Regions from separate parts of the Streptomyces sp. NPDC043996 genome, predicted to be linked through region 1. Evidence: riboswitches for the same ligand, from Rfam matches in the RefSeq annotation. Region 1 holds a riboswitch; each other region holds the start of a gene.
The links. Region 1 has a riboswitch for cyclic di-AMP ahead of AC07A4_RS25255 (M23 family metallopeptidase). Riboswitches for the same ligand answer to the same signal wherever they lie in the genome.
Positions count from the first base shown of each region.

Region 2: another riboswitch for cyclic di-AMP. It lies ahead of AC07A4_RS03285 (C40 family peptidase); the one in region 1 lies ahead of AC07A4_RS25255 (M23 family metallopeptidase).
Region 3: another riboswitch for cyclic di-AMP. It lies ahead of tolA (cell envelope integrity protein TolA); the one in region 1 lies ahead of AC07A4_RS25255 (M23 family metallopeptidase).

Region 1 is NZ_JBWKEY010000010.1:19,480-24,497, forward strand. Features, by position in the region: gene AC07A4_RS25245 (PrsW family intramembrane metalloprotease) at 1-1,135, shown strand, start outside; gene AC07A4_RS25250 (aldo/keto reductase) at 1,138-2,082, opposite strand; gene AC07A4_RS25255 (M23 family metallopeptidase) at 2,224-3,345, opposite strand; cyclic di-AMP (ydaO/yuaA leader) riboswitch at 3,357-3,518, opposite strand; gene AC07A4_RS25260 (PP2C family protein-serine/threonine phosphatase) at 3,750-4,889, opposite strand.
Region 2 is NZ_JBWKEY010000001.1:729,367-734,384, forward strand. Features, by position in the region: gene AC07A4_RS03275 (M23 family metallopeptidase) at 1-1, shown strand, start outside; gene pcrA (DNA helicase PcrA) at 87-2,546, opposite strand; cyclic di-AMP (ydaO/yuaA leader) riboswitch at 2,779-2,947, shown strand; gene AC07A4_RS03285 (C40 family peptidase) at 2,956-4,230, shown strand; gene AC07A4_RS03290 (hypothetical protein) at 4,371-4,724, opposite strand.
Region 3 is NZ_JBWKEY010000005.1:64,208-69,225, forward strand. Features, by position in the region: gene AC07A4_RS14510 (M16 family metallopeptidase) at 1-945, shown strand, start outside; gene AC07A4_RS14515 (M16 family metallopeptidase) at 999-2,366, shown strand; cyclic di-AMP (ydaO/yuaA leader) riboswitch at 2,665-2,826, shown strand; gene tolA (cell envelope integrity protein TolA) at 2,840-3,685, shown strand; gene AC07A4_RS14525 (GntR family transcriptional regulator) at 3,955-4,629, shown strand; gene AC07A4_RS14530 (HPr family phosphocarrier protein) at 4,916-5,018, opposite strand, start outside.

The DNA.
Region 1 (5,018 bases):
CCTGGTCGGCCTCGGCCTCGCCACGCTTCCGGTGCCGCTGCTCGTCGCCGCGTTCCGCTGGCTGGACCGGGTGGCGCCAGGGCCCTGGCGGAACCTGCTGTTCGCCTTCTCCTGGGGGGCCTGCGCGGCCGCGCTCATCGCGATCGTGGCGAACAGCTTCGCGACCCGCTGGATAGCGACCGCGACCGCCGACCCGACCAGCGCGGACACCCTCGGCGCGACCGTCATAGCGCCGGTCGTCGAGGAGACCGCGAAGGCGGCGGCCGTGCTCCTGGTGTTCCTGTTCCGCAGGGGCGACTTCACCGGGGTCGTCGACGGGTTCGTGATAGCGGGCGTCACCGCCACCGGCTTCGCCTTCACCGAGAACATCCTCTACCTCGGCAACGCCTTCGGCACCGACCAGCTCAGCGGCGAGAGCGGCCTCGCCTCGGTGACCGCCGCGACCTTCTTCGTGCGCGTGGTCATGTCACCGTTCGCGCATCCGCTGTTCACCGCGCTCACCGGCATCGGCTTCGGCATCGCCGCCACCGCCGCCGAGCACCGCACGGTCCGCAGGGCCCTGCTGCCCTGCGCCGGTCTCGTCCTGGCGATGGGCCTGCACGCCTTCTGGAACGGCTCCGCGGGCTTCGGCGAGTACGGCTTCTTCGTCGTCTACGCCACCTTCATGCTCCCGCTGTTCGGGCTGCTCACCTGGCTCGCCGTCTGGCTGCGCCAGCGCGAGCTCCGCCTGGCGCGCGAGGAGCTGCCCGTGTACGCGGCGGCGGGCTGGTTCGCCGCGCCCGAGCCGTACGCCCTCGGCTCGATGGACGCCCGCACCCTCGCCCGCGACTACGCGGTGTTCCACCTGGGCAAGCCCGCGGGCCGCACCGTCGTGGAGTACGAGACGTACGCGACGGCCCTCGCGCTCCTTCGCCACCGGGCCCGCGGCGGCCGCGGCGGCGCCGACTTCGCCGCCCGCGAGCGGGAGCTCCTGCAGGCGCTGTGGGAGCGCCGCCCCGTGGCCGGGCCCGCCCTCGGCTACGCGGCACGGGCGACGTCAGCGACACCGGGACCGGTGTCGCTGCCGCACGCCGCGTACGGGCCCGCCCTCGCCTACGGCCCGGCGCTGCCCCCGTACAACCCCTACCGCACCTGACGTCAGGCCGCGGCCGCCGTCAGCGCCGCGAGCTCCGCCGCCGTCAGCTCCAGGTCGCCCACCGCGAGGAGCGCGGGCAGCTGCTCCACCGTGCGCGCCGACGCCAGCGGGGCCGCCACGGTCGGCTGGGCGGCGAGCCAGGCGAGGGCGACGGTCGCGACCTCGGCGTCGTGGGCCGCGGCCACCTCGTCGAGGGCGGCCAGGACCCGGGGTCCGCGCTCCGTGTCCAGGTGGGCGCCCGCGTTCGCGGCGCGGGCGCTGTCGACGTCGGCGCCGGGGCGGTACTTGCCGGTGAGGAAGCCGGAGGCGAGCGCGTAGTACGGGATCGCGGCGAGGCCGGAGCGCGAGGCGATCTCCTGCAGGGGGCCCTCGTAGGTGTCGCGCGAGACGAGGTTGTAGTGCGGCTGGAGCGCCACGTACCGCACCAGGCCCTCGCGGTCGGAGAGGTCGAGGGACTCCTGTAGGCGCTCGGGGCTGATGTTCGAGGCGGCGATCGCGCGGACCTTCCCGGAGCGCACCAGCTCGTCGAGGGCGGTGATGATCTCCTCGACCGGCACGGAGGGGTCGTCGTAGTGCGTGTAGTACAGGTCGATGTAGTCGGTGCCGAGCCGCCGCAGGGACTCCTCGGCCGCGGCCTTGATGGTGTGCGCCGACAGGCCCTTGTAGTCGGGGTGGGCGCCGACCTTGGTGGCGATGACGACGTCGGAGCGGTTGCGGCGGGCGCCGAGCCACTGGCCGAGCACGGCCTCGGACTCGCCGCCCTTGTTGCCGGGTGCCCAGGCCGAGTACACGTCGGCGGTGTCTATGAAGTTGCCGCCCGCGGCGGTGTAGGCGTCCAGGACGGCGAAGGACTGCTCCTGGTCAGCGGTCCAGCCGAAGACGTTGCCGCCGAGGGCGAGGGGGAAGACTTCGAGGTCGGAGGGTCCCAGAGGGCGAAGAGTGGTCATACGGGCACCAACGCCCCTGTGAACGGGGGAATTCCGCCGCGCCGGGGCGGGAGTGACCGACGGCCCTGGCGTCGGGGGGTCGTCGCCAGGGCCGCCGGAGTCAGGAGGGCCCCTCGGGAAGTCGCCTCGGGGGGCGGGGTGTTACGGGGTGAGCCCCTTGGAGCGCAGCCACGCCAGCGGGTCGATGGTGCCGCCGCCGGGCGCCTGGACCTCCAGGTGCAGGTGCACGCCCGTGACGTTGCCGGTGGCGCCCATGCGGCCGATGACCTGGCCGGTGCTGACCTGCTGGCCCACGCTGACGCCGAGCGAGGACTGGTGGCAGTACCAGATCTCGGTGCCGTCCTTCAGCTCAAGGACGGTGCGGTAGCCGTACGAGGGCACCCACCCCGCTTCCTTGATGGTGCCGGTGCCCACGGCCTTGAGCGGCGCGCCCGCGGAGCCCGCGAAGTCGAGGCCGGTGTGCCGGCCGGAGGACCACATGGAGCCGGAGTCGCCGAAGTGCGAGGTGAGGGTGTACGAGGAGACGGGGAGCGTGAAGCTCTTGGCGAGCTTGGCGAGGCGCTCGGCCTCGCGCTTCTTGCGGGCCGCCGCCTCCTTCTCGCGCTTCTCCTCGGCGGCCTTGGCCTTGGCGGCCGCCCGCGCCTTGCCCTGCTGGGCCTCGGCCCGCTCGGTGGCGGCCTTCAGGGCGGCGTCCTGCGCCTCCTGGCGCTGCGTGTCGTCGGCCTGGTGCCGCTGGTTCTCGGCCTGCTGGAGGATGCGGGCGCGCAGGGCCTGGCCGGCGTCGGTGGTGCCCTGCCTGGCGTCGGCGGTGGTGACGCCCGCGGAGCTCAGGGGCGCGGCGTCGGCGGGCGTCGCGGCGGCTTCGGGCTCGTCGTCCGCGGTCAGGGAACCGATGCCGGGCAGCGACACGTCCGGCATGGAGAGGGAGACGGGCGGCTTGCCGCCCTGCGCGCTGGCCATGCCGCCCGCGCCGACGGCGGCGATGACGCCTACGCCGAGGACGGTGGAGCTGCGGGCGAGGCCGCCGCCGCCCTTCTTGTGGATCCGGTGCTTGCCGCGCACGGGGCGGACGGTCTCCGCCGTGGGGTTCCACTCGCCCCAGGTCTCCTGGGAGTCCTGGGTGGCATACCCGGCGTAGACGGCGTACTCCGTGGGGTCGTCGCCTCCCGCGGTGCCGACGGCGGACTCACCGGCGGGGCCGGTGGATCCGGCAGGTCCTGTGGGTATGAACAGCGCTTCTGGGGCAGGCCGGTTGGACGCCACTGGGGCGCGCTCCTTTCCTTCCTTCTCGCCTACCGGGTTAGCTGACGGGTTCGGAGCAGGAAGGTCTCCTACGACCGCTCCTCACGTACGAGACCGCGTACGCGAAAGACGGCCGATTCACCCCAATTTTGGTGGTTCCCCGGCTCCCTCGCGGGATTAGGCACATGCGCACGGAGCCGTCGTGAGTGACGGCTGGGACGACCGCGCTGCGTTATCGAACGTTAATAGACAGCCGGTCGGTATTCCAAGCTGTTCCCGCTGATCGTTAACGCTTACGCGATAAACACAACGGGACAAGAGCGAGCGGAACAGGGCGAGTTGAGCGGTCGCCATGACACAGCGCAGCGAGGCGGATCTTGACATCTCGCTGACAAGTGGTCAGCCGGGCTGCGGAGGGGCGCCATTCAGTCACGCGGTGTGAGGGGACGGCGTACGGCGAGGAGCGCCATGTCGTCGCTCGCGCCGCCCCCGGTGTGCTCGACGACCTCCGCCACCAGGGTGGAAAGGAGCGCGTCGGGAGCGTCCGCGCCGGAGAAGATCCGGCCGCCGAGCCGGGCCGCGGGGTCGTAGAACACCCCGTCGGCGTCCCGGGACTCGCTCAGCCCGTCGGTGTAGAGCAGCAGCGTCGACCCGGGCGGGAAGTCGGTCTCGTCCGCGCGGTCGGGCCAGGTGCCGAGCTCGCCCATGCCGAGCGGCAGCGCGGGCTCGGCGGGCGAGAGCACGCAAAGACGGCCGTCGGCCCGCAGCACGAGCGGCTCGGGGTGGCCCCGGTTGACGAGCCGGACGATGCCCTCGCCACGGGGGATCTCCGCGAGGACGGCGGTGGTGAACCCCTCGAACGCGTCGAGCCCGTCGCGCCGCGTGCCCTCGCGCGCCAGGGCACGCTCCAGGCGCTGCGCCACCGCCTCCAGGGTGGTCTCCTGCTCGGCGGCCTCGCGGAAGGCGCCGATGACCACCGCGACGGCGGCCACCGCGCCCATGCCCTTGCCCCGCACGTCACCGACGACGAGCCGCACCCCGTGCGGGGTGTCCTGCACCGCGTACAGGTCGCCGCCGATGAACGCGTCGGCCTGCGCGGCCTCGTAGCGGGCGGCCACGTCGAGCCCGCCGATGCGCGGGTCCGGCAGCGGAAGCACCGCCCGCTGGGCGGCCACGGCGATGGAGCGCGCCGAGGCGAGGCGGGCGTCGCCCCGGCGCACCACGCGGTTGATGACGACGGCGAGGGCGCCCACGGTCAGCATGGTGACGAACGAGGTGACGACCTCCACGTCCACGCCCGCGTGGGTCTTGAGGCGCAGCGCGAGCACGGCGGCACAGGACACGGCGGCCGTCGCCACGGTGGTGGACAGGGAGAAGAACGGGGCCGCGATCAGGGGCGCGGCCGCGAACAGCGGGGACGCGGTGAACTCGGGCGGCGTGAGCGCGTCGAAGACGACCCCGGCCACGATGAGGAGCGGAGGCAGGGCCCGGGTGAGCGCCCGCTCCCGGGGCAGGGCCCGGTCGGGCTCCCGCTCCCGGGGCAGGCTCCGCCCCTCACCGCCCATGGCGCGCCCCCGGCCCGCAGGCCCAGGGCTGGAGCCCCCCGCCACGGAAAGCAACCACCGTTCCACTCCCACCGCAGACACGCCGCATCGGCCCAAGGCTTCCCGCCCCGGGGCCCCGGAGCGACCCGG
Region 2 (5,018 bases), on a different contig from region 1:
GTACGCGCCACTACTGCAAACCGGCGCGACGCCCCCGTGACGCGACGCCCTCTACGGGGCCCCGGAGGGCCCCGCGAGCGACGCTGTCAGAGCTTCTCCACCGGCGCGTACCTCAGCAGCAGCCGCTTCGGCTTACCGCCACCGAAGTCCACCGACGCCTCGGCGTTCGCGCCCGTGCCCTTCACTCCGACCACCGTGCCGAGGCCGAACTGGTCGTGCGTCACGCGGTCGCCGACGGCGAGCGACACCACCGGCTTCTCGGACGCCCGGCGCGTGGCGAACCCCTGCGCGCCGCCCGCGCGCGAACGCGACGACGACAGCGAGGACGCCACCCCGGCGGCGGGACCCGACGACGCGGGCGCGCCGACGGAACCCTTCCGCTTCCAGTCCAGATGGGTCTCCGGGATCTCCTCCAGGAAACGCGACGGCGGGTTGTACGACGGCGTGCCCCAGGCGCTGCGCATGGAGGACCGCGTCAGATAGAGCCGCTCACGCGCGCGCGTGATGCCGACGTAGGCGAGGCGCCGCTCCTCCTCCAGCTCCTTGGTCTGGCCGAGGGCGCGCATGTGCGGGAACACGCCGTCCTCCATGCCCGTGAGGAACACGACGGGGAACTCGAGGCCCTTGGCGGTGTGCAGCGTCATGAGCGTGATGACGCCGGAGCCGTCGTCCTCCTCGTCCGGGATCTGGTCCGAGTCGGCGACGAGGGCGACCCGCTCCAGGAAGTCGGAGAGCGAGCCCGTCTCGCCGTCCGGGCGGTCCTGCTCGAACTCCAGGGCCACCGCGGCGAGCTCCTGGAGGTTCTCGATGCGCGTCTCGTCCTGCGGGTCCGTGGAGGACTGCAACTCGGCCAGATAGCCGGTCCGTTCGAGTACCGCCTCCAGGACGACCGCCGGGCCCGCGCCCGACTCCACGACGGTGCGCAGCTCCTCCATGAGCGTGTTGAAGCGCTTGACCGCGTTCGTCGAGCGGGCCGCCATGCCGTACGCCTCGTCGACGCGCCGCAGGGCCTGCGGGAAGGAGATCTTCTCGCGCTGTGCGAGCGCGTCGACCATGGCCTCGGCGCGCTCGCCGATGCCGCGCTTGGGCACGTTCAGGATGCGGCGCAGCGGGACGCCGTCCTCCGGGTTGGCGAGGACCCGCAGATAGGCCAGGACGTCGCGGACTTCCTTGCGCTCGTAGAAGCGGACGCCGCCGACGACCTTGTAGGGCAGGCCGACGCGGATGAAGATCTCTTCGAAGACTCGGGACTGCGCGTTCGTCCGGTAGAAGATCGCGACGTCGCCCGCCTTGGCGTCGCCCGCGTCGGTGAGGCGGTCGATCTCGTCGGCGACGAACTGCGCCTCGTCGTGCTCGGTGTCCGCCACGTACCCGGTGATGCGGGCGCCCGCGCCCGCGTTCGTCCACAGGTTCTTCGGGCGGCGGGACTCGTTGCGCTCGATGACCGCGTTGGCGGCGGTCAGGATCGTCTGGGTGGAGCGGTAGTTCTGCTCCAGGAGGATCGTGGTCGCGTCCGTGTAGTCCTCCTCGAACTGGAGGATGTTGCGGATGGTGGCGCCGCGGAAGGCGTAGATGGACTGGTCGGCGTCGCCGACGACGCACAGCTCGCCGGGCCCGTCGCCGTCGGCGGCGTCCCCGGAGGGGCCGACGAGCTCGCGCACGAGGGCGTACTGCGCGTGGTTCGTATCCTGGTACTCGTCGACCATGACGTGGCGGAAGCGGCGGCGGTAGTGCTCGGCGACGTCCGGGAAGGCGCGCAGGAGGTGGACCGTCGTCATGATCAGGTCGTCGAAGTCGAGGGCGTTGGCCTCGCGAAGCCGCGACTGGTACATCGCGTACGCCTGGGCGAGGGTCTTCTCGAAGCCGTCGGCGGCCCGGCCCGCGAAGTCCTCCTCGTCGATCAGCTCGTTCTTCAGGTTCGAGATCTTGGCGCTGAACGACTTCGGCGGGAACTTCTTCGGGTCGAGGTCGAGGTCGCGGCAGACCAGGGCCATCAGGCGCTTGGAGTCCGCGGCGTCGTAGATCGAGAACGAGGACGTGAAGCCCAGCTTCTTGTACTCGCGGCGCAGGATGCGCACGCACGCGCTGTGGAACGTCGACACCCACATCGCGGCCGCGCGCGGGCCGACGAGCTGCTCGACGCGCTCCTTCATCTCGCCCGCGGCCTTGTTCGTGAACGTGATCGCGAGGATCTGGCCGGGGTGCGCGCCGCGCTCGGCGAGCAGATACGCGATGCGGTGGGTCAGCACGCGGGTCTTGCCGGAGCCCGCGCCCGCGACGATGAGCAGCGGGGAGCCCGCGTGCACGACGGCCGCGCGCTGGTTCTCGTTCAGGCCGTCGAGCAGCGTCGCCGGGTCGATCGCCGGGCGTGGGGCGCCGTCCCGGTAGTACGCGTCCGAGGTCATGGGCGCGTCGAACTTCCCGTCGAACAGATCGTCCGGCATCGGCTCCGGAGCGCTGTCCTCGGGCGGCGGCGGGGGCTGCTCCTCGGTGCCCTGCGAGGGCTTGAGGTCCGCCAGGAAGCTGTCGTCAAAGAGGCTGCTCATCGCCTCCCGAGTCTAGGCGGCCGCACTGACAACCCGCTCCGGGTTCCGGCCATCCACGCTCCGCCCCCGCACCGTCACCCTGCGCGACAGCGCATCAGGGTCACGCCAAGGGCTTCGTAAAGTAACGAAAACGTATCGGGCATATCGAACATCAACCTTCCCCGACGCCACAGGAGTTGGCTAGCGTGCTCGGCGGGCCGCACGTCCCCCACCGGCGATCCCCGCCGGTCACGCGTGGCCTCCGCCGAGTCCGACGCGTCGCCGCGACGCTCGTGGAGCCGGGGACCCACCATGATCCCGGGGTGAATCGGTCCCGTACGCAGTACGGGACGGTAGGGCAGCCTTCCGAACCACCCGCCCGAACCCGACAGCTAACCCGGTAGGCGGTCCACGGAAGGAGTCGCCGACCTTGGCGTCGCACCGCAAGCCGCGCAGCCGACCCGCCCGCATCCGCAACGCCCCCGCCCTCGGCATCACGACGGCCGCCCTGACCTCGGTGGCCGTGCTCTCGCAGAGCGCGAACGCCGCGCCGTCCGCCCCGTCCGAGCCCGGCAAGCCGTCCCTGGAAGAGGTCCAGAAGAAGGTCGACGACCTCTACCACCAGGCGGGAGTGGCCACCCAGAAGTACAACTCGGCCAAGGAGCGCGCCGACAAGCAGCGCAAGAAGGTCGACCGGATCCTCGACGACGTGGCCCAGCGCACGGACCGGCTGAACGAGGCCCGTCAGGAGCTCGGCTCCTTCGCCGCCGCGCAGTACCGCACCGGGGCCGTCTCCGAGACCGCCGCGCTGCTCCTCGCCGACGACCCGAAGGGGTTCTTCGACCAGAACCACCTGGCGGGCCGGCTCACCAGCCGCCAGAAGAAGGCGGTCGACGACTACCAGACGCAGACGGTCGCGGCGGCCAAGCAGCGCGCCAAAGCCACCAAGAGCCTGCGGTCGCTCAGCGACTCGCGCGACGACCTGAAGTCGAGCAAACGGACCGTCCAGACCAAGCTCACCCAGGCGCGCTCGATGCTGTCGAAGCTGACCGCCGAGGAGAAGGCACGGCTCGCCGCGATCGAGAAGCGGAAGGAAGAGGCGGCCCAGCGCAAGGCCGCCGAGCTGGCGCGCGAGCACGCCGAGGCGGAGCGTAAGCGGAAGGCCGAGGAAGCCGAGAAGGCTGAGAAGGCTGAGAAGGCCGAGAAGGCCGCCGAACGGGAGCGCGCGCGGGAGCGCGACCAGGACCGGGACCGGGACCAGGGTTCCGGCGATGGTTCGGGGGCCGGGACGGGGTCAGACACCGGATCCGGAACCGGGTCCGGGTCCGGGTCCGGAGACACCGACAGCGGGTACGCCGCCAAGGCCGAGAAGGTGATCTCCTTCGCCGAGCAGCAGATCGGCAAGCCGTACGTGTGGGGCGCCACCGGGCCCGGCTCGTACGACTGCTCCGGGCTCACCCAGGCCGCGTGGAAGACCGCGGGGATCTCGCTGCCGCGCACCACCTGGGACCAGGTGAAGACCGGCACCAAGGTGTCGACGTCCAGCGCCAAACGCGGCGACCTGGTCTTCTTCTACGACGACATCAGCCACGTCGGGATCTACATCGGCAACGGCAAGATGATCCACGCCCCGAAGCCCGGCGCGAACGTCCGCGTCGAGTCGATCTACTACATGCCGATCCACAGCGTGGTACGACCCGCGTGACCGCCGTCTCCGTAGAGGAGCGATAGCGAACCCGCCCTCTACGTAGAGGGCTGATACGCGTACGTAGAGGGCTGATACGTGTGTGGGCCCGCACCCGGAGGGGGTGCGGGCCCACGCGCGCGTGGCGGGCGGTGTGCGCCCTACGTCCACAGGACGGCGATGAAGATGTTCGCCGTCGTCAGGGCGCCGACCGCGCCGAACACCGCCTTCTCGACCTTCTCCTCGTCCCGCTTCACGTACACGAGCGCGAGGATCACGATCAGCAGCGCCAGCTTGACGCCGATCTTGATGTTGTTGACCTCGTTGTCGTCGGCCTGGTTCAGGCCGACCAGGGCCACGCCGGTGACCAGCATGGTCAGCGCCCCGTGCAGCATCGCGGGGCTGAAGCGGGCCGTGCCCTCGCCCATCGCCTTCATCTGGGTCAGGAAGCCGCCCAGGAGCGAGGCGATGCCGATGATGTGCAGGCCGACGAAGAGATGGATGAGTACGTCCATGGGGCGGAGCCTAACCGGGCCCGTATCAGCTTCCTTCAGGCAGGTGGGGCACAACCGCCACATCGGTCGCGGGCACGGGCGAAGCGGGCGCCTAGCGGCCCGCGAGCCGGTCAGGTCCGGTCGCGAGCGGCCCGCACCCGCCACTTCCGCACAACGTGACACGACCCGGTGACGGCCAGGTTTAGCGTCCTTCACCGGTGACCGGCTCCCCATCGCCGTCCGGACCAGGGGCGGCTAGCTGGACACCACCGCCGAGAGGTCCGGCGGCGTCACGCTCCCCCTGTGCGCGGCGTC
Region 3 (5,018 bases), on a different contig from region 1:
TACGACAACGTCCCCTACGGCACGGCTTTCGAGAAGCTCACCGCCCTGTCGTATCCGGAGGGCCACCCCTACCACCACACCCCGATCGGCTCGATGGCCGACCTGGACGCGGCGACCCTCGACGACGCCCGGAATTTCTTCCGTACGTACTACGCGCCCAACAACGCGGTCCTCTCCGTCGTCGGCGACATCGATCCGGAGCAGACGCTCGCCTGGGTCGAGAAGTACTTCGGCTCCATCCCCTCGCACGACGGCAAGCAGCCGCCGCGTGACGGTTCGCTGCCCGAGCGCATCGGCCAGGAGCTGCGCGAGGTCGTCGAGGAGGACGTGCCGGCCCGCGCCCTGATGGCCGCCTACCGCCTCCCGGAGGACGGCACGCGCGCGTCCGACGCGGCCGACCTGGCCCTGACGGTGCTCGGCAGCGGCGAGTCCTCGCGGCTCTACAACCGCCTGGTGCGCCGTGACCGCACCGCCGTGACCGCGGGCTTCGGCCTGCTGCGGCTCGCCGGGGCGCCCTCGCTCGGCTGGCTGGACGTGAAGACCTCCGGCGACGTCGAGGTCCCCGTCATCGAGGCCGCCGTCGACGAGGAGCTCGCCCGGTTCGCCGAGGAGGGCCCCACCCCGGAGGAAATGGAACGCGCCCAGGCCCAGTTGGAGCGTGAATGGCTCGACCGCCTCGGCACGGTCGCGGGCCGTGCCGACGAACTGTGCCGCTTCGCCGTGCTCTTCGGTGACCCGCAGCTCGCCCTCACCGCCGTCCAGCGCGTCCTGGAGGTCACGGCGGAGGAGGTGCGGGAGGTGGCGAAGGCCCGTCTGCGCCCGGACAACCGCGCGGTGCTCGTGTACGAGCCCGTGGCCCCCGCGGAGGACGCCACGGACGCCACCGACGCCACTGAGCAGGACGCAGAGCAGAACACCGAGCAGGCAGGGGAGGCGGCGAAGTGACTGAGGCTGAGACGACTGAGACTGAGACAACTGAGACTGAGACGTCCGTGACGATGGATCTCCACCCGCAGCCCCAGGCGGGCACCGCCAAGCCCTGGGCCTTCCCCGCCCCCGAGCGCGGCACCCTGGCCAACGGCCTCACGCTGTTGCGCTGCCACCGCCCCGGCCAGCAGCTCGTCGCCGTCGAGGTCCACCTCGACGCGCCGCTGGACGCCGAGCCCCAGGGTCTGGACGGCGTGGCCACGATCATGGCGCGCGCGTTCTCCGAGGGCACCGACAAGCACTCCGCCGAGGAGTTCGCCGCCGAGCTCGACCGCTGCGGCGCCACGCTCGACGCGCACGCCGACCACCCCGGTGTCCGGCTCTCGCTCGAAGTGCCCGTCTCCCGGCTGCCGAAGGCGCTCGGCCTGCTCGCCGACGCCCTGCGCGCGCCCGCCTTCGAGGACAGCGAGATCGAGCGCCTCGTCCGCAACCGTCTGGACGAGATCCCGCACGAGACCGCCAACCCCGCGCGCCGCGCCGCCAAGGAGCTCGCCAAGCAGCTCTTCCCGGCCGACGCGCGCATGTCGCGCCCGCGCCAGGGCACCGAGGAGACGGTCACGGCGATCGACTCCGCGGCCGTGCGCGCCTTCTACGAGAAGCACGTGCGCCCCGCCACGGCCACCGCCGTGGTCGTCGGCGACCTCACCGGCACGGACCTGGACGCCATCCTCGCCGACACCATCGGCGCCTGGACGGGCGGCAGCGCCGAACCGCGCCCGATGCCGCCGGTGACGGCCGACGACACCGGCCGCGTCGTCATCGTGGACCGCCCCGGCGCCGTCCAGACGCAGTTGCTCATCGGCCGCGTCGGCCCCGACCGGCACGACCGCGTGTGGGCGGCCCAGGTCCTCGGCACCTACTGCCTGGGCGGCACCCTCACCTCCCGCCTGGACCGCGTCCTGCGCGAGGAGAAGGGCTACACGTACGGCGTGCGCGCGTTCGGCCAGGTGCTGCGCTCCGACCGGGGCGGCACGGGCGTCGCGATGCTCGCCATCAGCGGCTCCGTGGACACGCCGAACACGGGCCCGGCCCTGGACGACCTGTGGACGGTCCTGCGCACCCTCGCCGCCGAGGGCCTCACGGACGCCGAGCGCGACGTCGCCGTGCAGAACCTGGTGGGCGTCGCCCCGCTGAAGTACGAGACGGCCGCCGCCGTGGCGTCGACGCTCGCCGACCAGGTCGAGCAGCAGCTGCCGGACGACTTCCAGGCGCACCTGTACCGGCAGTTGGCCGACACGGGCACCATGGAGGCCACCGCGGCCGTCGTGAGCGCCTTCCCGAGCGACCGGCTGGTGACGGTCCTCGTGGGCGACGCCGCGCAGATCGCGGAGCCGGTGAAGGCACTCGGCATCGGCGAGGTGACCGTAGTCACCGGCTGACGCCAAGGCCGGACCGACCCAACGCGCCAGGGACAAACCGCCCCAACGCGCCACGGATAAACCGGCACCAACACGCCACGGACAAACCGGCACCAACATCGCCTGACTCATGGGACCCCGGAGGCTAGAGATGCCCCCGGGGTCCCGTCATGCCGCCATATGTCCGAATTGACATGGAGGTTGGGCGTCTGCCGTGTGGCGTGCGCTACAAAAGCCGGGATCCGTTTGTCGATTGAAAGATGAGGCGTTTAGCGTCAGTGCGGCTGTCCGTAAGGCAGTACGCCGCGTCCGCGGCACCGGACAGTCATCGCCGAGTCCCCGTACGGCGCGAGCCAGGGGAGCCGGGGACCCACACGTCCCCTGGGGTGAATCGGACCCCTTGCCGCGAGGCGAGGAGCCCGTAGGAGACCTTCCTGCTCCGAACCCGTCAGCTAACCCGGTAGGCGAGAAGGAAGGAAAGGACCAGCCGCTTCATGGCGCTCATCCGCCCGACCGGCAAGCACCGTCGCCCGAGCCGCATCACCCGCACCACCGCGAGCGCCGCGGGCGTCGCCGCCCTCACCACCACCGGCGTCATCTCGGGCCTGGCCGCTCCCGCGCTCGCCGCGGACAGCTCCGCCGACCATGGCAGCACTGGTCTCACCCAGGCCATCGCCATCAACGACACGCTGGCCGACGAGATCGACGCGCAGGCCAACGCCCAGAAGCAGGCCGCCAACGACGCCGCCGCGCAGCAGAAGGCCGAGGAGGCCGCGCGCCACAAGGCCGCCGAGCAGAAGCGCAAGGCCGAGGCCGAGGCGAAGGCGAAGGCCGAGGCGAAGGCCAAGAAGGAGGCCGAGGCCAAGGCGGCGAAGGAGGCCAAGGAGCGGGCCCGCGAGCGCGCCGCCCGCGACGCCGAGCGCAAGCGCCTGAACGCCTACGTGGCCCCGGTCAACGGCTCGTATGTCTCCACCTCCTACGGCGCGGGCGGCGGCATGTGGTCCTCCGGCAGCCACACCGGCATCGACTTCCACGCCGGGTCCGGCACCTCGGTGCAGGCCGTCGGCGCGGGCACCGTCGTCGAGGCGGGCTGGGGCGGCGCCTACGGCAACAACATCGTGATCAAGATGAACGACGGCACGTACACCCAGTACGGCCACCTGTCGTCCATCAGCGTCACCGTCGGCCAGGCCGTCACCCCCGGCCAGCAGATCGGCCTCTCGGGCTCCACCGGCAACTCCTCGGGCCCGCACCTGCACTTCGAGGCCCGCACCGGCGCCGACTACGGCTCGGACATCGACCCGGTGGCGTACCTGCGCTCCCACGGCGTCAGCGTCTGACCCGCCGTCACCCACGCTTCCGAAAGCCCCGGCTCCCCGAGCCGGGGCTTTCCGCGTGCGTACGCCGCGCACGCGCTCCGCGCGCACGCGTCCTGGGCGCACACCCTTGGCCAAAAGATATCCATGGATTACCGCGCACCATCGGAAAATGTGGCTGCCTGCAATAGAGTCCGTCGTGGCAGAGTCCATAGGTTCGTGGCGCAAGCGTCATTCAGTGCGTCGTGCGACGCGTTTCACGGGCATTAAGGGCAGTAAAGCGGAGGTCCGTCATGCGCATTCCCGCGCACTCGGTGTGCACGGCCATCCGGGACGACATCGTCGCCGGTGTCTACGAACGCGGCACGCGGCTGACCGAGGAACTGCTCGCCCGCCGCTACGGCGTCTCCCGCGTCCCCGTGCGCGAGGCCCTGCGCACCCTGGAGGCCGAGGGCTTCGTTGTCACCCGCAGGCACGCGGGCGCGTGCGTCGCCGAGCCCACCGAACAGGACGCCGCCGACCTCCTGGAGGTCCGCACGCTCCTGGAGCCCCTGGCCGCCGCCCGCGCGGCACAGCGCCGCACCGAGGCCCATCTGAAGGTGCTGCGCGGCCTCGTCAGGCTCGGCCAGGAGCGGGCCCGCCGGGGCGGCGGCGAGGACCTGCGCTCGCTGGACGGCTGGTTCCACGAGACGCTCGCCCAGGCGTCCGCGAGCCCCAGCCTGATCGCCCTGCTCACCCAGCTGCGCCACAAGATCGCGTGGATGTACGTCGCGGAGGCCCCGGCCGCGCCCGCGGAGGTCTGGGCCGGGCACGCCGCCGTCGTCGACGCGGTCACCCGCAAGGACGCCGACCGCGCCCGCGCGCTGACCGTCCTGTGCGCCGAGCGCACGGCGTCCGCGCACCGGCCGCGCGCCGGTCGTGTGAGGGGTCCGCAACATGCCGTAAACACGGTGGGCGCGCGGAATTAACGGCGAGCCCGTAGACAAAGAGCGGGAATTCCGTACCGGATTTCCCGCCCGGCGCCACTTTCTTTCTTTCCCGGCGGCACGGGCACGTTGACAGCGGCATGGTCGCGCTTCGTTCAAGCGGCATGCCCGCACGTCGTTCAATTCGCGCCGAACACCCCGGCAGCCCCGGCGCACCCCGAAAGCGGCACACCCCGAAAGCGGCACGCCCCCGAAAACACGACGGAGCCGCGCGAACCCTTGGGTTCGCGCGGCTCCGTACCGCGATGTCCGACGGTGTCAGACGGTGTCAGACGGTCTCGGGGAGCTCCTCAAGCCCTTCCGCGACCAGCTTCGCGAGACGGTCCAGGGCGGCGTCCGCACCCTCGGCGTCCGAAGCGAGCACGATCTCC